3 regions of the Streptomyces sp. NPDC104371 genome follow, and region 2 is predicted to be linked to each of the others. Evidence: riboswitches for the same ligand, from Rfam matches in the RefSeq annotation. Region 2 holds a riboswitch; each other region holds the start of a gene.

The links. A riboswitch is a leader RNA that binds a small molecule or an ion and turns the genes downstream of it on or off. The one in region 2 is predicted to bind thiamine pyrophosphate.
Positions count from the first base shown of each region.
Region 1: linked by a shared signal. The riboswitch ahead of ACZ60T_RS01050 (purine-cytosine permease family protein) and the one ahead of thiO (glycine oxidase ThiO) in region 2 are both predicted to bind thiamine pyrophosphate.
Region 3: linked by a shared signal. The riboswitch ahead of thiD (bifunctional hydroxymethylpyrimidine kinase/phosphomethylpyrimidine kinase) and the one ahead of thiO (glycine oxidase ThiO) in region 2 are both predicted to bind thiamine pyrophosphate.

Region 1 is NZ_JBVJNF010000001.1:203,822-211,479, reverse strand. It holds gene ACZ60T_RS01060 (MFS transporter) at 1-333, shown strand, start outside; gene ACZ60T_RS01055 (hypothetical protein) at 410-1,126, opposite strand; gene ACZ60T_RS01050 (purine-cytosine permease family protein) at 1,220-2,638, opposite strand; TPP riboswitch at 2,630-2,723, opposite strand; gene ACZ60T_RS01045 (hypothetical protein) at 2,954-3,418, shown strand; gene ACZ60T_RS01040 (hypothetical protein) at 3,415-3,615, shown strand; gene ACZ60T_RS01035 (FUSC family protein) at 3,582-4,772, opposite strand; gene ACZ60T_RS01030 (hypothetical protein) at 5,256-5,411, shown strand; partial or broken gene ACZ60T_RS01025 (aquaporin) at 5,411-5,749, shown strand; gene ACZ60T_RS01020 (alcohol dehydrogenase catalytic domain-containing protein) at 5,995-6,333, shown strand; gene ACZ60T_RS01015 (hypothetical protein) at 6,610-6,843, shown strand; gene ACZ60T_RS01010 (RidA family protein) at 6,935-7,345, shown strand; gene ACZ60T_RS01005 (GNAT family N-acetyltransferase) at 7,415-7,658, shown strand, end outside.
Region 2 is NZ_JBVJNF010000004.1:374,973-382,630, reverse strand. It holds gene ACZ60T_RS15845 (phytoene desaturase family protein) at 1-1,343, shown strand, start outside; gene ACZ60T_RS15840 (hypothetical protein) at 1,357-2,232, opposite strand; gene metF (methylenetetrahydrofolate reductase [NAD(P)H]) at 2,289-3,212, opposite strand; gene thiE (thiamine phosphate synthase) at 3,358-4,005, opposite strand; gene ACZ60T_RS15825 (Rv2175c family DNA-binding protein) at 4,120-4,485, opposite strand; gene ACZ60T_RS15820 (NAD(P)/FAD-dependent oxidoreductase) at 4,607-5,833, opposite strand; TPP riboswitch at 5,940-6,052, shown strand; gene thiO (glycine oxidase ThiO) at 6,050-7,216, shown strand; gene thiS (sulfur carrier protein ThiS) at 7,234-7,434, shown strand; gene ACZ60T_RS15805 (thiazole synthase) at 7,439-7,658, shown strand, end outside.
Region 3 is NZ_JBVJNF010000003.1:643,791-651,448, reverse strand. It holds gene ACZ60T_RS13650 (Pls/PosA family non-ribosomal peptide synthetase) at 1-1,655, shown strand, start outside; gene ACZ60T_RS13645 (BPL-N domain-containing protein) at 1,652-2,386, shown strand; gene ACZ60T_RS13640 (YceI family protein) at 2,422-3,045, opposite strand; gene bla (class A beta-lactamase) at 3,183-4,109, opposite strand; TPP riboswitch at 4,234-4,328, shown strand; gene thiD (bifunctional hydroxymethylpyrimidine kinase/phosphomethylpyrimidine kinase) at 4,320-5,150, shown strand; gene lexA (transcriptional repressor LexA) at 5,171-5,842, opposite strand; gene ACZ60T_RS13620 (antitoxin) at 5,981-6,184, shown strand; gene ACZ60T_RS13615 (hypothetical protein) at 6,313-6,501, shown strand; gene ACZ60T_RS13610 (ArsR/SmtB family transcription factor) at 6,507-6,851, shown strand; gene ACZ60T_RS13605 (ATP-binding protein) at 6,848-7,330, shown strand; gene ACZ60T_RS13600 (hypothetical protein) at 7,529-7,658, shown strand, end outside.

The DNA.
Region 1 (7,658 bases), on a different contig from region 2:
TCCGGCATCACCCTGCTGGCCGCAGGCCTCCTCGCCGCCATCGCACCCGGTGACTCCGTCGTGTTCCTCGCCCTCGCGCTGGCCCTGTTGGGGCTGGGCTGGAACTTCGGGCTCGTCTCGGGCACCGCGATCATCACGGACACCGTGCCCCTGGCCACCCGCGCCAGGACCCAGGGCCTGGTCGATGTCTCCATCGCCGTCGCCGGGGCCACCGGCGGCATGGCCTCCGGCATCATGGTCGCCACGACCAGCTACCCCGTCCTCGCCCTCACCGGCGGCGTCCTCTCCCTCGCCCTCCTGCCCGCCGTCGCGGCCACCGCCCACCGCCGATGAGTACGCTCGCGAACTCCGGAATCCCCGCACCGTGCCCGGCACTCACACGAGCACCACTCGGGCATGCCCCAACAGCTCATCTTGCCCATGACGGGCAGAACGCCACATGTAATTGAACCCAGTTGCGAGAGGGGGGAGTCAAGTCCCAGTCGTAGATGGGTCGGCAGACGTGGTAGTTGCATCCGACCGGAAGGTAGAGCCCGGTTGCCGCGGCGGGTGGCCCGTCTTTGGTGACGGCGAAGATGTCCTTCGCTCCCTTCCGGAAGGCCGCGGTTCCGCCGGTCAGTAGCAGCGTCTCGGCGTATACATCCTTGCGAAGGGCGAACTTGTCCGCCTCCTTCGGGTTGTCCGGGACGCTGGAGTCGGCCTCGAGGTCGGGAAGGTCGCGCTCCGGCACACTGGCGGTGTGTAACTCGCGGGCGGCGTTCCCCGTGTTGAGATGCTCCCGGATTCGCTTCCAGCGGGAAGGGCGCAACTGCATGGTGCGGGGGGCCAGTACGAGGTCCATGGGCTGCTCGCCTTCCCAGCCGGGGAACATCGGAGCGGTACGCATCGGCAGATAGACCAAGGACCGCGGCGATCGCGCCGCCAGCAGCCACAGTGTGCCGATGCGTCTGCCGTCCGTCCGGTCCACGTACATCTCGTAATGACCGCGGGCCTTGTACAGCGCGCCGTTCCGCAAGGGGCTGGCCGGCCGGATCACCCGGTACTCCGTACCCGCCAGACGCACCCGCTGCACGGCGATCTTCACCCGCAGGCTGTCCCGGCTCAGGGGCGCCCTGGAAGCGGTCATGCCGATACCTTCCTGTGGTCGATCCGGTCGATCCAGCCCGGCAACTCCGGTGCAGCGGTGGGCCGTTGCCGCTCAGGCCGACTCTAGATCGGCTCACTGACCAGAAGCCACCCAGGGGCTTCGGCGCAACCGCAGCGGGGTGTACACGGCGAGGGCCACGAGGAACGCGACGTAGTACGAGAGGTCGGCGCCGTGCAGTGCGACCGCGACCGGACCTTCGTACAGGCTGGTGTTCATGAACGGCACGGCGGCGGCGAAGGCGATGGCGAACGCGAGCAGCGCGGGCCGGGCGGGTCGCGGCCGGGCGGTCTCGACGGCGAGTTCGACCGGGGCGCCGCCCCGTGCCCGTGCCCGTGCGAGCCAGTCGACGATGACGATCGCCACGAACCCGGGGATCCAGTAGCCGACGAACAGCAGCACGTTCTGGAAGCGGGCCGTGGTGTCGGCGGCGTGCATCCACAGCACCAGAGGGAAGCCGAGCACGGCGGCGAGGGCGGCGGCCACCGGACGCGGAAGCCGCACCCCGACGGTTTGCAGTGCCAGGGAGCCGCTGTAGTCGTTCATGGCGTTGCTGCACAGAGCCGCCAACGCCACGGCGAGCAGCCCGAACGCGCCCAGCGGCCCGCCGCCCAGCAACTTGTCCACGCCCGCGGCCGTCTGGTCGGTCATGACAGACGCGCCCCACAACCCGAGTGTCTGGACGGCCGTGAAGGACACCACGAGGCCGAGCAGGGTGCACCAGAACATGCGGGGCCGTGAGGTGGTGGGCGGCAGGTAGCGGCTGAAGTCGCTGGCGTACGGGGCCCAGGAGAGCGCCAGGCTCAGGGCGACAGTGCTGGTCAGGATGGCCGCACCGGCCCGGTCGGCGCCGTGTGCGGGGCCGGTGCCGACGGGGTGGACACCGTCGAGGAGCCGCCAGGCGATCAGCGCGAACGCGGCGGCGAGCACGAAGGTCATGACGCTCTGGAGCCGGTGAATGGCCTCGTAACCCAGTACGCCGAGGGCGCCTTGGGCCAGCATCATGACCAGGACGCCGAGCCAGAACGGCCAGCCGCACAGCCGTGCCAGCGCGTCCCCGCCGAACAGTCCGATCAGCGCGTCCCAGGCGACCGTGGACAGCCACTGGAGCATGCCGGGCACTGCCACGCCCCGGCCGAACGCGAGCCGGGCCAGGGGCAGTTGACCGGCCCCGGTCCGGCTTCCCCAGGTGCCCAGGTATGCGGTGGGCACCGCCCCGACCACGGTGCCCACCACGACGGCCGTGAGCGCGGTGGCGAAGTCCAGGCCGAGGGCGATGCCGACGGTCCCGGTGAACACACCGGTCATGGTCAGATTGGGGGCGAACCATACGGTGAACAGGCGCCCGGGACCGCCGTAGCGACCGCTCTCGGGGACCGGCTCGATGCCGTGCGCCTCGATGTGGAGATCGCCGGGGGCCGCGGGCATCCGTCCGTTGAAGACGGCCCGCTGGTCGTCGGCGGGCACCCCGCCGGGAACATGCGCCAAAGGCATGGAAGACATCCCTCCGCCAGTACGAACTGGTTCAGGTTCAACGGGTGTGATCTCAGCCCTCGTTGGGGCACCCCGTGTCCGGTACGACCGACAGGGTAACCCCTCGTCCTGACACGTCCGTCGCCGCGGTCGGTTCTCCGCTCCGCTGTGCCCGCGGTGGCGCTCCTCCCTCGGCATGCGCCGTCACACGGACGTGATTACTCTTTGTGGGCGTGCGATTCCGCAGTGAAGTCGTGGTGTCGCCGCACCGGCCCGGCAGGAACCGGCACGGCCCGAGGAAGCTCCTGGCAGCCGCCTCGAATCGGAGGAGCCCCCATGAGGAATCGTGTTCTCTCCTGCTCTGTGCCCCTCGCCGCCACCACCGGCCTGCTGACCGGGCAGACGGCGCCGGCTGTGGCGGACGCCCCGTCGACGGCCGTCCGGACCAGCTCCCGAACAGCGGTCGGCACGCAGTACAACACGACCCACGTATACGTCCGACCAGGCACCATGCCAGCCTTCGCCGCCGCGTGGAAGGCCACCTTCGGCGGCACCAGCACCGCCGTCTCGGTCACCGACGTCACCCCCACCCCGAGCCGGACCAAGTCCCAGCTCCTCTTCTCGCCCGTCGGCACCCTGTCGGTCTTCGACTTCCAGACGCCCGTCCCGTACCCGTTCGGGGCGGAGCGCACCGGGTGGCTGGTGACGAGCATGCCCGCGGGGATCCAGCAGGCCCGTGCCAGCGGCGCGGCCACCGCATCCGTGTCACCTCCCCCTTCGGCAGGACCGTCATCTCGGTGACCAACGGACACCTGCCCTACCCGTACGGGCGCGAGGTCACCGGCTACCGGGTGGCGAACCTCGCGGCGACCCTGAGCAAGGCCGAGGCCGCCGGTGCCACCGTGCTGTCGGGTCCCCACCGCTCGGGCGGACGTGACAGCGCCGTCGTGCGGTTCCCCGGCGGCTACATCGCCGAGATCCACGACGTCTCTCGCTGACCTCGCCTGCGGTGCGTGCCCGCGTAGTCCAGGTCGGCCAGCAACCGCTCCACGTCCGTCATGAGTGAGCCGTAGACGTGCCACGCGCCCGGCTTGGTGAGGTTTCCCTGACCGATCAGGTCGGTCAGGGTGTCGTGCCAGGTCAGCGCGCCCTCGAGCGCCTCCCGCAGCCGCTCGCGAGGGCCTGCGGGGCCGGTCTCCGTGCGCAGGTCGTCGACCAGGCTCTGGACCGCCGCGCCCGCCAGTCGCAGGGTCTCGGCGTAGCGCTCGAGGAACTGGAGCCCCAGATGCTGGTCGGGGTGGTGGTCGTAGGCGTTGTCGGCGAGGGTCCGCGCGATTCCGCGCACCTGGAGCGACACCCCGCGCAGGGCGCTGAACAGTTCGCCGTACGTCACGTCATGTGGCCCATGGGTGACGCAGCGCGCGTTCCAGCGCAGACTCTCGTCGGCCTCGCGCACCTGTTCCTGAGTGAACGCCAGGTGCTTCTCGAGTTGGCGTCCCCGGTGCAGCCAGCCGTGTGCTTTGGAGCGCAGGTCCCCTTGGGCCAGGCCGGTGCCCATGTCGTGCAGCAGTTCCCCGACGGCACGGGCGAGAGCCCTGACGGCGGAGTCGGAGTCGTCCACGTGCAGCGGGGGCAGCACCAGGGCGTTGACCGCGATGCCGACGGCCGCGCCCGCCAGTGTCTGGAGCACGGGCGAGACCAGGCCGCCCATCGGATCGCCCGCCATCGCGGCCAGTGCGACGACCGCGGTGGAAGCGACCTGCAGCCGTCCGTCGGACGTACGGCGAGGTCCCGCCAGAACCGTGAGCAGAGCGATGACCGCGATGGCACCCGCGGTCGGCCCCAGCAGCCGGACGGTCATCAGGGCGAGGACCAGGCCGACGACCTTCGACGCGATGCTCTGCAGGGCGTTGGTGACCGAGCGGTACACCGTGGACGCGTTGACCATGAGCAAGGCGGTGGCGACCGCCACATAGGCGCGCCCTTCGGGAGCCGCCGGGCCCGCGATGACCCAGGCGAGCAGCGCTGCCGTCAGCGCCTTGATCCCGTAGACCAACTGGCGGGACCGCCGGTGACGGAACCCGCTGACGAGGTGGTGCGCCCGCCTGATCGAGGGCACCGGCAGGCGGCCGGGCAAGATGGTTGAAAGTTGCACAAGTAGATGGTTGCACCCTCTGCCCGGTTCGCGTCGAGCGATGGACGGGTGACATCCCTCACCGCCGGACCGGCGTGGAACCCCTCACGGGGAGGCACTCGATCGCGCGGGCCGACCGAGACGCCTGCCCCCAGGATTGCGGCTAGCCTCCCGAGTCCATTTCGCCTTCTCGGTGCCGGTCCCGCGTCACAGGGCCGGCACCGCACGCTGAAACGGCGGGCCCGCGTTCCCTCGTGCGTTGCCCGACGTCGGCTTTCGCCCACCACCACCGCGCCCGGCCCACCGCCGCGGCCCTGGCCGTACGCGGCGGACGGATCGTCGCCATCGGCGACGACGCGTGGATCGCTCCCTTCGTAGGGCCGGACACCCGCGTCATCGACGCGCTCAACCGACGCGTCATCCCGGGGCTCAACGATTGCCCGCCCGCGGCCAACGGCCCCAGCGGCGCCGCCGATTCACCCGTCCCCGACCCGGAGGATCGCCATGTCACAGACCCCCGCGCCCTCCAGTACGCCCAAGGCAGCCGACGGAAGCGACCACCCTCCTCCCACACCAGGGGTGATCGCGGGCCACAGCGCCCTGGAATTCCTCCTGACGCTGGTGCTCCTCTTCGGCGTCACCACGATCTGCGGTGGGTGATGGGCCCGTCCTCCCTCTCCGACCGGGTCCCTCGGATCCACCTGCAACTGCTGATCGTCGGCGTAGCGGTCGGGGTGCTCATCGCCGCGCTCGTCCTCAGCCCACCGGGCCGGATGACCGGCGGACACATGAACCCGGCGATCTCCTTCGCCACATGGCGTTTCGGCGTCTTCCCCGGAGTCGCCGTCGTCCCCTACATCGTGGCGCAACTCATCGGATCCACCCTCGGCGTCCTCCTGGCCGGCGCCGCCTGGGGACCACCGGCCCGCCGACCACCCACCTCCTACGCCGTACTCCAGCCCGGCGCGGGCTGGACCGCCCTCGAGTTGTTCTTCGCGGAAGCGGCCAGCATGGGCCTCATCGTCTACCTCGTCGGGCACTTCCTTCAGGCTTCCCGGCTTGCCCCCCTGGGACCGGGTGGGCAAGCACCGAGCCGCCCTGACCTACCGGCTGTGCGGCACCCAGGAGAGCGGTGCTCCGCTGCCTGGATCACCGCAAGAAGACACGCTGCCCTGAACCGGCCACCACCGCGTCCAGGACACCGCCTCCATCGCAATGGACCGCACGGAAGGGGCCCGCCGTCATGCGTGCTCTGCGCTTCGACCGTTTCGGTGACCCCCATGTTCTGTCTCTCACCGAATGCCCGGACCCGACAGCCCAGCAGGGCAACGCCGTCATCGCGGTCAAGGCTGCCTCGGTCAACGCCTCGGACGTGAAGAACGTGGCGGGACGCATGGAAGGAACCCTCCTTCCCCGAATCCCGGGACGGGACTTCTCCGGCGTCGTCATCGACGGCCCCCCTGACTGGACCGGGGTTGAGGTGTGGGGAACCGGGGGCGACATCGGCTTCACCCGCGATGGCTCACACGCCGAGTTGCTCGCCATCCCCACCACAGCGCTCGCCCGCAACCCCCCCGGCTGAGCTTCGAAGAAGCCGCCGCCACGGGAGTCAACTTCGTCACCGCGTGGCTGGGCACGGTCGAGACGGCGCGGCTGACCGAAGGGGAGAGCATCGCGGTGATCGGCGTAACAGGCGACGTGGGCGGTGTCGTTGCCCAGATCGCCCGCTCCCTGGGAGCCCACGTGATCGGGCTCGCCCGGACACCACCGGCCGACAACACCCCCGCCGCATCCGCCATGGACGCTTTCGTCCCGCTCGACAACGACGCACAAGATCAGCGCCGTAGGGGCCCGGACCGTGGAGATCGACCTCGTCGACCTGTACCACAACGAGACCCGGATCCTGGGCTGTGACAGCCGTCAACTGGATGTCACCCAGAGCAACGCCTACCTCGACCGGCTCGCGCCCTCCTTCGAATCCGGACAGTTCCAACCCCTGCCCGTGGCGCACCGCTACAGCCTGGAGAACGGCAGAGAGGCCTATCTCGCGGTGGCGAACAAGGAACCAGGACGTGCCGTGATCTTCCCCTGACACGTCCCGGTGAGAAATGGGAAGGCGGATGAGCCCGAGGTGTGGGCAGAATGTGCGCGCCTCGCACTCGACAGGAATGGACCCAACGACCGTGGCTCGTGCCGTCACTCTGATCCGCTCCACCGCCCTGTCCGACGTCGCCGAGTACGCCTACGCGGCCACGGCGCCCGCCGACTCCCGTCTGATCTTCCTCGCCGGGGCGTGTCCGCTCAACGACGACGGCTCGACGGCGGCGGTCGGGGACTACGCCGGGCAGGCGTTGAAGGCCGTCGAGAACATGAAGGTCGCTCTCGCCGCCTCCGGCGCGTCTCTCCAGGACGTCATCAGTACGAGGGTTCTGGTCGCGTCGGCCCGGCAGGAGGATCTGGTGGCTGCCTGGAAGGTGGTCCGGGACTCGTTCGCCGATCACGACGTCCCCAGCACCTTGATGGGCGTCACCGTGCTCGGTTACAAGGACCAACTCGTCGAGATCGAAGCCGTGGCCGCCGTGCTCGACTCGTGAGCCACTGACGTGCCGCAGGGCCTGAGACCGGACGTCCCTGACGGGAATCCGCTGGCTATGCTGTCGGCCATGATCAGCGGAGTGACCCCGGAGCCCGCCGTCCTCGATGCCATGGAGCTGACTTCCGATCCTGAACTGGACGCCCGGTTCGCGGAGTCGGCCCACCGGATCCTGGCGGACCTGGTCAGTGGAGGTGCCGCGCTGGGGTGGGTCGAACCGCCCTCCAGGGACGAGGTGGTGGACCTTCTCGGCCACGTCGTCTCCGCGGTGCGGGCCGGGGATGCGGCCCTGCGCGCCGCCTACCTCGACCGTC
Region 2 (7,658 bases):
ACCGCGATCTGTTCGTCAAGACGGGCAGGGAACCGCTGGAGGACTGCGTCGAGTTGGTCCAGATGGACCCGTCGGCGCGGCATGTCTTCGCGGACGGCACGGCGGTCTCGCTGCCGAACGCGTCGCGCGCGGGCGTCGTTTCGGCTCTGGACGCGGCGCTCGGCGACGGCGCGGGCGAACGCTGGGGCGACTTCCTGGTGCGCGCCCGCGAGGCCTGGGACCGTACGCGCCGACCGCTCCTGGAAGAGCCGCTGTGGCCCAACTGGCAGGTGCTGGCCGAGCGTGACCCCTACCCGGCGGTGGCGCGGCGCAGGCTGCTGCGCACACGGCGCGCCGAGACGCTCGCCGAGGTCGGCGCCTGGGAGCTGCGAGACCCCCGGCTCGTGGCCCTCCTGGAGAGCCACGCCGTGGCGTACGGTCTGGACCCGCGCGCCACAGCGGCGAGCGCGGCGGTCCTTCCGTACATGGAGTACGCCTTCGGCACCTGGTATGTGCGCGGCGGCATACGGGAGTTGGCGCGCGCCGTGTACGAGCGGTGCGTGGCCCGGAAGGTGGAGTTCGTGTTCGGCGCGGAGGTCGCCGGGATCGTCGAGAAGGACGGCCGGGCGGCCGGGGTGGAGCTGGCGGGGGGCGCCTCCTCGGCCTCCGGCTCCACGGTCGCGGAGGCCGACCATGTGGTGGCGGGCGTGGACCCGGCGTGCCTGCGCCGCCTGACGGAGCGCGCGCTTCAGGGCGAGGACGATGTCCGGCCGGATCCGGGGACCCGGCGCGCGGGGCGCTTCACGGTGCTGCTGGCGCTGCGCGGCGCCCGCGAGGCGGACACCGCGCACCGCACGCTCGTGCACACCCCCGACCGCACGGCCGAACTGGACTTCCTGTCCGGCCGTACGACGCAATGGGCGACGCCCACGGTGACCGTGCTGCGCCCGGACGACCCGGCGCTGCGCCCGGACGACGCGCACGAGTCGGTGGTGCTGACGGCCACGGTGCCGACGGACCTGGACTGGAGCGCCGGTGAGACGGCCGAGCGCTTCGCCGACCTGATGGTGCGTGCGGCCGACGCCGCCGTCCCCGGGATACGGGACCGGCTCCTGTGGCGTGAGGTGCGCACTCCGCGCGCGAACGCCGAGGAGACGGGCGCCGACGGCGGGGCGGTGCCGCATCCCGTCCTCGCGGGCGGCGCCGGACGCGGTCTGCTCCCGGCCAACTCGACCCGGCTGCCCGGCCTGTATCTGGTCGGCGGCTGGTCCCACCCCGGAGGCGGCCTCCCCCACGCCGGTATGTCGGGCGCGCTGGTGGCCGGACTCATCGTGGAGGGACCGGACTTCCGGGGCTCGCAGTGAGGGACGCGCCCGCTCAGTAGCGGTACTGCCCGTCGTAGCCGTTGCCGTGCTGCGCCGTGCCGTTGCCCTGGTGGGGGTACGGCTGCTCCGCGGGGGGTTCGCCGTTGAACGTGCCGTCGGCGGCGCGCTGTTGGGGAACCCAGACGCCACCGGGCGGGGTCTCCGCGTAGCCGCCGCCCGCGAACGCGTCCTGGCCGTACGCCTGTTGTCCGTAACCCTGCTGCCCGTCGCCGCCCTGCGCGGGGTCGTAGGCCTGACCGCCGTAGGGCTGCGCGCCCGCGTACGGGTCGTAGTAGTCGGCGTACTGCTGCGCGTTCTCGCCGTAGCCGTACTGCTGTTGCTGCTCGTACGAGTAGCCGTCGTACGGGGCGGCGGACGGTGCGGGCGGGGTGGTCGGTGCGGGTCCGGCGGAGTGCGCCGCGTTGGTGTAGACGCCGTAGGAACCGGTCTCGTCGGGCAGGGGCTGCGGGTCGAAGACGGTGGTCTCCTCGGCCTCGGTCTCGGCCTTGACCTGGGGAGGCTGCGGACCGGGGAAGGGGTCCTCGTGGACCTCCGGTGCCGGGGCCGGGTCCTTGCGGGCCGCCCCGCCCCGGCGGCGCTTGCTGCCGCCGCCACTGCCGCCGCCGGCCTTCGGACGGTTGCGGACCGCCCAGCCCTCGGCGAAACCGCGCCGGAACGACAGGGTCACATAGGTCTGCCCGATCGCGAACGCGATCGCGCCCACCCCGATGACCAGCACGGACGGGATCAGGACACCGAGCACGACCCCCAGGAAGCCGACGAACGCGAGCAACCGCCAGCGCAGGCGCGCCTTGTACTGCAGCAGCACCTCCCCGAGCAGCCACAGCGCGACGATGCCGAACGCAATGTAGAGGGCCGTCCAGCCCATGTACGCCCCTCTCAAGTGGGCCGCTACGCCGCCGTGTCGTACGCCGGTGCGGCGGCCTAGGCCCCCCGCGGACGGTGCAGGCCCAGGTTCTCGTAGATTTCCAGCGTCGCCGTGGAGTTGTTCAGCGTGATGAAGTGCAGTCCGGGCACTCCCTCGGCCAGCAGCCTCGCGCAGAACTCCGTCGCGAACTCGATGCCCATGGAGCGTACCGCCGTCGCGTCGTCCTTGACCGCGAGGATCCGTTCTTTCAGGTCGTCCGGGATGGCGGCGTTGCTGAGCTGGGGCAGTCGCTCCAGCATCCGCACGCTGGTGACGGGCATGACCTCGGGGATGACCGGGGTGTCGCAGCCCGCCGCGGCGACCCGGTCGCGCAGGCGCAGATAGGACTCCGGCTGGAAGAACATCTGGGTGATCGCGTAGTCGGCGCCGGCCCGGCACTTGTCGACGAAGTGCGTGACGTCGCCGTCCCAGTCGCGGGAGCGCGGATGCATCTCGGGGAAGGCGGCGACGCCGACGCAGAAGTCGCCCGACTCCTTGATGAGCCGGACCAGTTCGGCCGCGTAGGTCAGGCCTTGGGGATGCGCCACCCACTCGCCCATCGGGTCGCCGGGCGGGTCGCCGCGGACGGCCAGCATGTTGCGGATCCCGGCGTCGGCGTACTGGCCGATGATGTTGCGCAGTTCGGCGACGGAGTGGTTGACCGCGGTGAGGTGGGCGACCGGGGTGAGCGTCGTGTCGGCGACGATCTGCTCGGTCTCCTTGACCGTGCCCGCGCGGGTGGAGCCGCCCGCGCCGTACGTCACGGAGACGAAGTCGGGGGCGACCGCCTCGACTCTTCGCAGCGCGCTCCACAGGTTCCGCTCACCCTTGGGGGTCTTCGGCGCCGAGAACTCGAAGGAGTACGTCGTCCTGCGGGACGCGAGGATGTCGCGCACCGTGCGTGCGCGATCAGTCCTGGTGGATGCGGTTCCGAGGGCCATAGTCGCAGGTTAGCCAGGGGGTGACGGTCACCCAACCGGACGGGGGCTATTCGTCCGAATTTGCCTGGTTGTTGTCCATCTATCGGACACAGGCGCGCAGAAGGCTCACGGTACGTGTCCGGCCGAACGCGCTCAGGGACGTCCTTCAGGCCGTGCGCACGCGCTTGGCGAACTCCGCGGCGGCCGTGCCCGGGTCGTCCGCCTCGGTGATCGCGCGGACGACGACCACCCGGCGGGCGCCCGCGTCGAGCACCTCGTCCAGCCGGGCGAGGTCGATGCCGCCGATGGCGAACCAGGGGCGGTCGGTGCCGAGGGCCGCCGTGTGACGGACCAGATCGAGGCCCGGCGCCGGGCGGCCGGGCTTGGTGGGGGTGGGCCAGCAGGGGCCCGTACAGAAGTAGTCCACGCCCTCCTGGACGGCGGCGGCCTCGGCCTCCGCCGCGGAGTGCGTGGAGCGGCCGATCAGCACGTCGTCGCCGAGCAGGGCGCGGGCCGCGGGGACCGGGAGGTCACCCTGGCCCAGATGCAGGACGTCGGAGGCGGCGGCATGGGCGACGTCCGCGCGGTCGTTGACCGCCAGCAGCTTGCCGTGGCGGGCGCAGGCGTCGGCGAAGACCTGGAGATGTTCCAGCTCCTCGGCGGCCTCCATGCCCTTGTCGCGCAGTTGCACGATGTCGACGCCGCCCGCGAGGACGGCGTCGAGGAACTCGGCGAGGTCGCCCTGGCGCCTGCGGGCGTCCGTGCACAGATAGAGGCGCGCGTCGGCGAGGCGGCTGCGACGGCTGTCGGGCACAAGGTCCCCCGTGGTCGGTGGCGTACGGGCCGCGGCGGGCACGGTCGGCCGGGGCCGGGGCCCCGGACCGCGCCCCGTACGCCGGACGGTCGTTCTCGGATGTCTCGGGTCGGATCAGACGGCGAGCGCCTGGGCGCGCCGCTTCACCTCCGTGCCGCGATTCTCACTGAGGGCCTGGGCGGGGGTGCCAGGCAGGGTCGGGTCGGGAGTGAAGAGCCACTCCAGCATCTCTTCGACCGTGAAGCCGTCGTCCCGAAGGAGCGTCAGGGTGCCGGACAGGCCCCTGACGACCTTGTCCCCGTCGATGAAGGCGGCGGGGATGTGCAGCGCCCGGTTCTCACCACGGCGTACGGCGATGAGCTGGCCCTCCTTGACCAACTGCCGCACACGCGTCACCTCGACGCCGAGCGCTTCGGCGATGTCGGGGACGGTGAGCCAGGCGGGGACGAGAGCATCGATCTTTGCGTCAATCTCGGTCACGGGATCAAGGGTGCCATCCCGGACCGACAGTCGGAAGCCGGGCACCTCCAGGCGGGGTGCGGGGTACCTCCGGTCGTGGGCGTGTTCCGGGTCCGCATGGCGCCGCGACGGCCCGCGTGGGTCACGCCGTCGCCTCCTTCAGCGGGCGGGAGGGGTCCGCGAGCAGCGCCGGGTCCATGGTGGCGCCCGCTTCGATCAGACGGCGGCCCTGGGCCAGGTCCCGGGGGCGGCTCACCGCCAGCAGCGCCGCGAGACGGCCCTCGCGCAGCCAGCACACCGTCCAGGCAGCTCCCGCCGGGTCCCCGCGCCACACCAGCGTGTCGGCGGCGGTGTGGTGGCCCGCGTACTGCACGAAGCGGCCGAACTGCTCCGACCAGAAGTACGGCACCGGGTCGTAGACCGCCGGTACCTCGCCCATGACGTTCGCGGCCACCGTGCGCGGGCCCTGGAGCGCGTTGTCCCAGTGGTGGACCAGCAGGCGTTCCGCGTAGCGCCCCGACGGGAAGGACGCGCAGTCCCCGACCGCGTACACGTCCGGCGCCGATGTGCGCAGACACGCGTCCGCCAGCACCTCGCCCCGGTCGCCGAGCGCGATCCCCGAACCGGCGAGCCACGCCGTGGCCGGCCGGGCCCCGACCCCCACGACCACCGCGCCCGCGGGCACCCGGGAGCCGTCGTCGAGCACCACGGCCCCCGCCTCGACGCGCTCCACGCGCGCGTCCACGCGCAGCTCGGCCCCGCTCTCCGCGTACCAGGCCACCATCGGCGCGGCCACCTCGGCGGGCAGCGCCCCCGCGAGCGGCCGGTCCGCGGCCTCCACCACGGTCACCGCGCACCCCGCCTCGCGCGCGGCGGTGGCGAACTCGGCGCCGATCCAGCCCGCGCCCACCACCACGATGTCGTGCTGCTCGGCGAGGACCGGCCGCAGCCGCTCCGCGTCGTCCAGCGTCCGCAGCAGATGCACGGCGGGAACGCCTTCCGCGCTCGGCAGCCGGATCGGCTCCGCGCCCGTGGCGAGGACCAGGACGTCGTACGGGACGGGGCCCTCGGCGGTGTCCAGTTCATGGTCGCCGGGGCGCACGCCGAGCGCCTCACAGCCCAGGCGGAGTTCGATGTCCAGGGACTCGAAGTCGACGTCGAAGGCGGAGCCCTCGGCCTTGCCGAGCAGCACGGCCTTGGACAGCGGCGGCCTGTCGTACGGCTGGTGCGGCTCCGCGCCGATCAGCGTCACCGTGCCCGAGAACCCCTGTTCCCGCAGGGCGACCGCGGTCTGCACCCCGGCCATGCCCGCGCCCACGACGACGACGCGCCGTGCCGATCCGCCCCGTGCCTGCGTCTGCTCGCTCACCTGATCACCTTAGACATCTGACGGCCCGTCAGTGCGGGGGCGTGCGGGGTGACCTGCTCCACCTCGCTCGTCCCCCGGTCCGCGGGGGCAATAGGGTGGCCACCGTACAAGCACACGCGGGAGCCCGGACGTACCGGGCTGAGAGGGAGGCTGGACGGCCTCCGACCGTAGGAACCTGATCCGGGTCATGCCGGCGAAGGGAGGGGCTGGACGCCCATGTCGTCTCCACGTACCTCAGACGTCCTCGTCATCGGGGGCGGGATCATCGGCCTGGTCACGGCCTGGCGCGCCGCGCAGCGCGGGCTGGCCACGGCCGTCGTGGACCCCGAGCCGGGGGGCGGGGCGGCGCGGGTGGCCGCCGGGATGCTCGCCGCGGTCAGCGAGCTGCACTACGGCGAGGAGAGCCTGCTCGGCCTCAATCTGGCCTCGGCGCGCCGCTATCCGGACTTCGCCGCCGAACTGACCGAGGCCACCGGCCACGACCTCGGCTACCGCAGATGCGGCACGCTCATCGCCGCGCTCGACGCCGACGACCGCGCCCAACTGCGCGAACTGCACGCCCTGCACGAGCGCTCGGGCCTCGCGTCGCAGTGGCTGAACGGGCGCGAGTGCCGACGCCTGGAACCGATGCTCGCGCCGGGCGTGCGCGGCGGGCTGCGGGTCGACGGCGACCACCAGATCGACCCGCGGCGCCTGGCCGACACCCTGGTGGCGGCCTGCGAACGCACCGGAGTGGTCTTCCACCGGGTGCGGGCCGAACGGCTCTCGGTCGCACGGGAGCGGGCCACCGGGGTCAGGACCGCCGAGGGCACCGACCTCGCCGCGGGCCAGGTCGTCCTCGCGGCAGGCAGTCTCAGCGGGCGGCTCGCGGGCGTCCCGGACGGCGTCCTGCCGCCCGTACGCCCGGTGAAGGGGCAGGTGCTGCGGCTGACCGTGCCCGGCCGGTGGGCGCCGTTCCTGAGCCGCACCGTGCGCGCCGTGGTCCGCGGCAGCCAGGTCTATCTGGTGCCACGGGAGAACGGCGAGTTGGTGATCGGCGCGACCAGCGAGGAGCTGGGCTGGGACACGACGGTCACCGCGGGCGGGGTGTACGCCCTGCTGCGGGACGCGCACGAACTGGTCCCGGGGATCACCGAACTGCCGCTCACCGAGACCTGTGCGGGGCTGCGGCCCGGCTCCCCGGACAACGCGCCGCTGCTCGGCCCGACGGACCTCGCGGGGCTGCTGCTGGCCACCGGGCACCACCGCAACGGCGTCCTGCTCACCCCGGTCACCGGCGACGCCCTGGCGCACGCCCTGACCACCGGCGAACTCCCCGCCGAGGCGCGCCCGTTCACCCCCCGGCGCTTCACCGCCGCCGCCCGTACGGAGCAGCCCGCGTGAACATCCCCGTCACCCGCGTGACCATCTCCGTCAACGGGCGGCCCCGGCAGGTCGCCCCGGGCACCGCGCTCGACGCCGTGGTGCGGGACCTCACCGCGGCCCCCTCCGGGGTGGCCGCCGCCCTCAACGAAACCGTCGTCCCGCGCGCGCAGTGGCCGTCGACGCCCCTGGCCGACGGGGATCGCGTCGAGATCCTGACCGCCGTACAAGGAGGCTGAACCCATGGCCGACGATCCCCTCGTGCTCGGCACCACGACCCTCGCCTCCCGGCTGATCATGGGCACCGGCGGGGCGCCGAGCCTCGATGTGCTGGAGCGGGCGCTGGTGGCCTCCGGTACGGAGCTGACGACGGTCGCGATGCGGCGCGTCGACGCCTCGGCGCACGGCTCGGTCCTCTCGGTGCTCGACCGCCTCGGCATCGGGGTGCTGCCCAACACGGCGG
Region 3 (7,658 bases), on a different contig from region 2:
GCATCGGCGAGCGGGCGTACGTCGGCGCCAACGCGGTGCTCGAACCGGGCGCGCGCATGGGGCACCGCTCGGGCCTCGGCGAGCAGTCCGTCATCGGCCAGGGCGAGGCGGTGCCCGCCGGAGCACGCCGGGCCGGGTCGCCCGCGCGCGCTGTCGAGTCCCTGTCCCCCACTGTCGAGCGCATGCTGGGCAGATCCGGCGCCCCCGACCGCTGGCGGCCCCGTCAGCTCGCCGGTGCGCTGCTCGGTCTGGCCTTCCTGGAGTCGGCCGCGCTGATGATGATCGCGCCGGGCATCGCGCTGTTCTGGTTCGCGTGGCTGCGCTGGGGCACGGGCGCGGGGCTGGTCGCGTCCGCGCTGTCCGGCCCGCTGTCCGTGGTCACGGTGTGCCTCGTGGTCGCCGTCGGCAAGCGCGTGATCCTGCCGCGCGTGCCCACCGGCATCCATCCGGCGCGGTCCTCGCTCGGCGTGCGCAAGTGGATCGCGGACAAGCTGCTGGAGTACAGCCTCACGTTCACCAACCCGCTCTACGCCACCCTCTACACCGTGCCGTGGCTGCGGCTGCTCGGCGCGCGCGTCGGCCGGGGCGCGGAGGTCTCCACCACCGCGTACATCGATCCGGACCTGCTCACCCTCCAAGACGGCAGCTTCGTCGCGGACATGGCGAGCGTCGGCGCCGCCGCCTTCGGGGGCGACCGGATGGCGTTCGGGCCCACCGAGGTCGGCAGCCGCGCCTTCGTCGGCAATGCCTCGCTCGTACCGGCGGGAACGGCGCTGGGAGCGGGCTCGCTGGTCGGCGTGGGCACGGTCCCGCCGCCGGACGGCGCCGCCGACGGCACCACCTGGCTGGGCTCGCCCGCGCTGCGGCTGCCGGTGCGCCAGAGCAGCGGCTCCTACCCGGAGGAGCTGACGTTCCGGCCGACCCGCAAGGCGGTCCTGTGCCGCCTGGGCATCGAGTTCTTCCGCGCCACCATGCCCGCCTCGCTCCTGGCCGCGAGCGCCTACCTGTATCTCCTGACGCTGTCCGGCCTCACCTCCCGTACGGGACTGGCGACGGCGGTTATCGTCTCACCGCTCCTCGCCATGGGCGCGGCGGCCGCGGTCATCCTGTGCTGCGCGGCGGTCAAGCGCGTCGTCGTCGGGACGTACCGGCCGCGCGTCGAGCCGCTGTGGAGCCTGTTCGTACGCCGTACGGAGTTCGTCACCGGTCTGTTCGAGGCCGCCGCGGTCCCGGCCGGGGTCGGTACGCTGGTGGGGACACCGTTCCTGCCCCCGGTGCTCCGCCTCTTCGGCGCCCGCATCGGTCGGCGTACGTGGATCGGGACCACCTTCCTCACCGAGTTCGACCTGGTGGAGGTGGGTGATGACGCGGCGGTCGGGATGAACGTCTCGTTGCAGACACATCTGTTCGAGGACCGGGTCATGAAGATGTCGACCGTGACCGTCCAGGCCAGGACGAGCATCGGCACCCGCGCGATCGTGCTGTACGACGCGGTGGTGGGCGAGGACGTCCGGCTCGGGGCGCTGTCCCTGGTCATGAAGGGCGAACGCCTGACACCCGGGACCAGTTGGCGCGGGCTCCCCGCCGAGGGAGTGGCCGAGCGGGCCGTCGACGACGGGACGCGGTGCGCGGCGATGACGGAGGCGGGGTCATGAGATTCCCCTGGCGACGGCGGGACGGTGAGCACCGGGTGCCGGATGCCGGGACGCCCGGCGAGCAGGGCCGCCCGCTCGCCCTCGTGTACCGGGGCCGGGCCTCGTCGCCCGGTTGCCCCGAGGCGGTCGCGGAACTGCTCGCCGCCGGGCCCTGGAACCTGGACGTCCGCTTCACCGGCCCGCGCGAGGAGCTGCCGCTGACGGCGGAGACGCTCTCGCGCGCCCTCGTGTACGCCCAGCCGGGCGGCGGCACGCTCTCCCCCGCCTACCGCAAGCTGCGGCGGCAGCGCGACGCGATCCGTGACTTCGTCCAGGGCGGCGGCCGGTATCTGGGCTTCTGCCTGGGCGCCTATCTGGCCGGGGCGACCCCCGGGTTCGACCTGCTGCCGGGCGACACCGACCAGTACATCTCCGCACCGGGATGCACGATCCACCACGACGGCAACACCCTGGTCGAGGTGGCGTGGCGGGGCCGCCCCCGCACGGTGTTCTTCCAGGACGGGCCGTACTTCGTCCTCGACAGGAACGCGGACCCGGAGGTCCTCGCCACCTATCCGAACGGGCTGCCCGCCGCGCTGGTGACGCCGTTCGGGGCGGGCCGGGTGGGCGTCACGGGACCGCACCCGGAGGCCACGGACGACTGGTTCACCGACTACGACCTGCCCGTCCAGAACAACCGTGACCTGGCGATGGACCTGGTGGACACGGTGCTGCGGGAACCGCGGCGCTGATAACGCGGGTCATCAGCGCCGACCGACCACACGTGTCAGCGCTGCCTGATCGCCGAGATGTCGAAGACCAGCTTGATCTTGTCCGCGACCAGTACTCCGCCCGTCTCCAGCGCCGTGTTCCAGGTCAGGCCCCACTCCGAGCGCAGGATCTGCGCCGTGCCCTCGAAGCCGACGCGTTCGTTGCCGAACGGGTCCTTGGCCGCGCCGTTGAACTCCAGGTCGAGCGTGAGGGGCTTGGTGATGCCGAGGATCGACAGCTCACCGGTCATGCGGTAGAGCCCGCCGCCCAGGTCCTCCGCCCGGGTGGAGCGGAACGTCATCGTCGGGTACTCCTCGGCCCGGAAGAAGTCCGAGCTGCGCAGGTGGTTGTCCCGGTCCGGCTGACCCGTGTCGACACTCGCCACGTTCACCTCGACGAACGCGCTGGACTTCGACGGGTCCGTACCGTCCAGCCGGAGCGTGCCGGTGAACTCGTGGAAGCCGCCCTTCACATTGGTGACCATGGCGTGGCGCGCCACGAAGCCGATGGAGGTGTGCGCCGGGTCGAGCATGTACTCGCCCGTCAGGGCCGCCAGGTCGGTGGTGGCCTGGCCGGTCATGGCCGCCGTATCGGCCGTGGCGGGCGGGGCCTGGTGCTTCTTGCGGCTGAAGATACCCATGACGTGCTCCTCGGGCGGGGCGCGGGGCGTGCGAAGGGGACCCGCGGCGTCAGGAGGTCGAACTTCCGGCGCTACGGACGTTACGCCGGGTTGCCACGTTCTGCCCTTCGGCGACGGCGGGCCCGGGGGCCCTCGGCTCAGGTGAGGTCGGCGACGATCCGGCGGGTGGCTTCCGTGATCAGGGACTCACGGGGCGGTGTGTGGTAGCCGGGCCGGTCGGACATGAGGGCCAGTACGAGCGGGGCGCTGCCGGTCGGCCATACGAGGGCGACGTCATTGGCCCTGCCGTAGTCACCGGTACCGGTCTTGTTGGCGACCTTCCACCCTCGGGGCAGCCCGGCCCGGATGCGCCGGGGGCCTTCGTTGCGTTCGAGCCAGTCCTTGAGCAGGGCGCGCTTGTCCGCGCTCAGCGCGTCGCCGAGCAGCAGCTTCTGGTGGTCGGTGGCGATCGCCCGGGGGGTGGTGGTGTCGCGCGGGTCCTCGATGCCGTGCCGGTTCAGCTCGGGCTCGTAGTCGTCCATCCTGCTGTGGGGATCGCCGAGTTCGCGCAGATAGGCGGTCAGCTTCGCCGGGCCCCCGAGGTCGCGCATCAGCAGGTTCGCGGCCGTGCCGTCGCTGTAGCGGAGGGCGGCGTCGCACAGTTGCCTGATGGTCATGCCGGTCGCGGTGTGGTCCTTGGTGATCGGCGAGATGGAGTTGACGTCGGCCTCGGTGTAGGTGACGTGGTGGTCCAGGTGGGCGAGCGGGTTACGGTGCAGGACCGCCGCCGCGGCGAACGTCTTGAAGGTGGAGCAGAACGCGAAGCGTTCGTCGGCGCGGTAGGCCATGGTGGCACCGCTGCCGGTCGCCAGCGCGTAGACGCCGAGCCGCGCACCGTGCTCGCGTTCGAGCTCCGCGCACCACGAAGCGTCCACCGTGGGGGCGGGGGAACGGGAGGGGCCGCGTCCCTGCGTCGGAGGCGACGTGGGCGCCGAGCGTTCCTCCGCGCCGCAGCCCGCCAGGGGCAGCAGCGCCGCGGTCGCCAGGAACGCGCGACGGGACGGCCCGAACTCTCCGAAGGACATACGACGTCACCTTCTTTCGTCTGACCCGAGCTCGACCCGAGTTCGACCCGACTCAACGCGCCCGGCAGCGCACAGGTTACGCACAGAACCGCCGATCGCCCCTCCGCACCGCTCTGTTACCGTGGTCCGCGACGCGGGGTGCCCGAACACCGGGCTGAGATCACACCCGTTGAACCTGATCTAGTTCGGACTAGCGAAGGGACGTCGTCGTTGACTGCTGTTCCCAAGGTGCTGTCGATCGCCGGCACCGATCCCAGCGGTGGCGCGGGAATCCAGGGCGATCTGAAGACGTTCTCGGCCCTCGGTGGCTACGGCATGGCCGTGATCACCGGGTTGGTCGCCCAGACCACCACGGGTGTACGCGAGATACTCGAGGTGCCCGCGGCGTTCGTCCACGCGCAGTTGGAGACGCTGCTGACCGACGTCCCCGCGGACGCGGTGAAGATCGGCATGCTGGGCGAGGCGTCGGTCATCCATGCCGTCGCCGAGGCGCTGGACCGGTTCTCCCCTCCGTATGTGGTGCTCGACCCGGTCATGGTGGCCACGAGCGGCGACCGGTTGCTGGCAGCGGACGCGGTGGCCGCGCTGCGTGAGGTCCTGCTGCCCCGCGCCGATCTGATCACGCCGAACCTGCCCGAGGCGGCGGACCTGTTGGGCGACCGGTCGGCCACCGGCGTCGCGGAAATGCGCGATCAGGTACGGCGGTTGCACCGGCTCGGGGCCCGGCGCGTACTGCTGAAGGGCGGCCATCTGGACGGCGGCACCTGTGTGGACGTCTACAGCGCGGGCGAAGGCCCGGTCGAGATCGCGGTGCCGCGGATCCCGACACGTCATACCCATGGCACCGGTTGCACCCTGTCCTCGGCGATCGCGGCGCTACGGCCCCGCAGTTCGGACTGGCTCACGGCCGTCCGGGAGGCCAAGGACTACCTCACGGGGGCCCTGCGCGCCGCCGACACCCTGCATGTCGGACAGGGACACGGGCCGGTCCACCACTTCCACGCGCTCTGGCGGGACGAAGGGCACGCTCTGGCGCGGTGAACGGGCCCGGACACCACGGCTCACAGCATCCGCAGCACGCCCACGACCTTGCCGAGGATCCGCGCCCGGTCGCCGCGGATCGGCTCGTAGGCCGGGTTGCGGGGCATGAGCCACACCTGCCCGTCCTGGCGGCGCAGTTGCTTGACGGTGGCCTCGTCACCGAGGAGCGCGGCGACGATATCGCCGTGGTCGGCGCTGTCCTGTCGGCGGACGGTGACGATGTCGCCGTCGCAGATGGCCGCGTCGATCATGCTGTCACCGGACACGGTCAGGGCGAACAGATCGCCCTCGCCGCACAGTTGGCGGGGCAGCGGATAGACGTCCTCCACCATCTCCTCGGCCAGCAGGGGCGCCCCGGCGGCGATCCGCCCGACCAGGGGCACCTCCACCGGCGGCACGGCCTTCGCGTCCAACTCGGGGGCCCAGGACGGCCGTACCTGGTAGGCGCGCGGCCGGTTGGGGTCGCGGTAGAGGATCCCCTTGCGTTCGAGGACCATCAACTGATGCGCGACCGACGAGGTGCTCGCCAGGTGCACGGCCCGCCCTATCTCGCGCATCGAAGGCGGGTAGCCCTGCCGCTCGACCGTGTCGGTGATGAACCGGACGATGTCCTTCTGACGGCGCGTCAGTTCGCCTTCGACGGCTCCACTGCCCGGCGGCCGGCCCCGGCGTGCTCGCGGGCTGCTCTCCATCTCGGCACCTCCGTACACGATCGCGCGCAAGGCGACCCTATCCCGCCTCCCGCACGGGCGGAATACCCACCGCACGCGCATGGGATCATGGTCCGGAACCCGGTGCGCAGACCGCATCGCCGAAGGAGGACACCCCCGATGTTCGACGCGCTGAAGAACCTCAAGGACAAGGCCGAGGAACTCGCCGAGAGCCATGGCGAGACCATCAGCCAGGGACTGACGAAGGTCGGCGAGTTCATCGACGACAAGACCGACCACAAGTACAGCGACAAGATCGACACCGGGGTGGAGAAGGCCCAGGACTTCGTCGAGCACCTGGGCGAGAAGAAGTCCTCCGACTGAACCGGGCCACGACCGTCCACGCCTTCCTGCGCCCGGCGAGGTCGCATAGTCTGGAAGAGTTCTTCGTTGTGAAGAGTTCTTCAATTCACCAACCGCCGTGCACATGGGCCGTTCGGGAGGAGGCCCGGATGCGCGAATCCGAGTTCGCCGAGGCGATGCTCCAGCGGATACGGCAGGCGCGGACGGCCCTCGCGGCGGCGCGGGCGGCCGACGACGTCTTCGCCGAGGCCGTCGCCCAGGACGAGTTGGAGGACGCCGTGCGCCTGGCCCGGCGGCACGGGATCCGCGTGACTGACACCGACAGGCAAGAGGAGTGATCCGGGTGCCGGTTCCGGTTCCGCTGTACGAGGCGAAGGCGGAGTTCTTCCGCATGCTGGGGCACCCGGTGCGCATCCGGGTCCTGGAGCTGCTCCAGGACGGCCCGAAGCCGGTACGGGATCTGCTCGCGGCCATAGAGGTCGAACCGTCCAACCTCTCCCAGCAGTTGGCCGTGCTGCGCCGCTCCGGCATCGTGACCGCGACGCGCACGGGCTCGACGGTCGTGTACGAACTGGCCGGAGGCGATGTGGCGCAGTTGCTCGCCGCCGCCCGCCGGATCCTCGCCGTCCTGCTGGCCGGACGCCAGGATCTGCTGGCGGAACTCCGCTCGGGGGAGACGGCGTCTTGAGAGGCGCGGGCAGGTTCCGGCTGCCCTGGCGGCGGGAACGGCGGACCGCGGCCCCCGCGCCCCTGCCGCCGCCTGTCCGACGCCATGTCGCCTCCGTGGAGTTGGGCCCGCGAGCGGTCGGACGGGCCCGGGAAGCCGTGGCCGCGCAGTTGCCCGCCGCCGGGGTCGCACCGGGGTCGGCGTTCGCGGACGCGGTGCTGCTGGTGGTCAGCGAGCTGGTGGCGAACGTCCTGCGGCACGCGGACCGCTCACCGGTGATGGATGTCGGACTGACGGCCTCGGGCGGGCACTTGGTCGTCGGTGTGGCGGACGCCGAGCCCCGGCTGCCTGATCTCAGCGAGGAGGGCATGGGGGCCGGGCTGCGGATGGTCACGGAACTGGCCGCCGAGTACCACGGCGAGGTCAGCGTGGAACCGGCCGTCGACCGCAGCGGCAAGGTGGTCCTCGTACGGTTCGAACTCCCCGCCGAGCGGGCGTAGCCGAGCGGGGCACGGCAAGATCCTCTGCCACAAGGGGCCGACCGGCCCTGTGTGCACCCCTGTCGGCCGGTGGACCGCCGTCCTTCGAGGGGGGAAGGATCAGGTGTTCCCGGGGGTGGCCATTCCCATGGCCCACCCCCCGTGCCACCGTGCCGGAACAGGTTCGGCGCGAAGGCAGCGGAGGAAGGACTGCCGTAAGTGATCGCTCTCGTGGGTCACCCCGATCTCACCGCGCCCACCCTGGCGATGCTGGAGGAGGAGCTGCGCCGTCGGCTGTCCGACTTCGCACGCGCGGGACGGGCCGGACTGGTCCGTGCCGGTCGGGGAC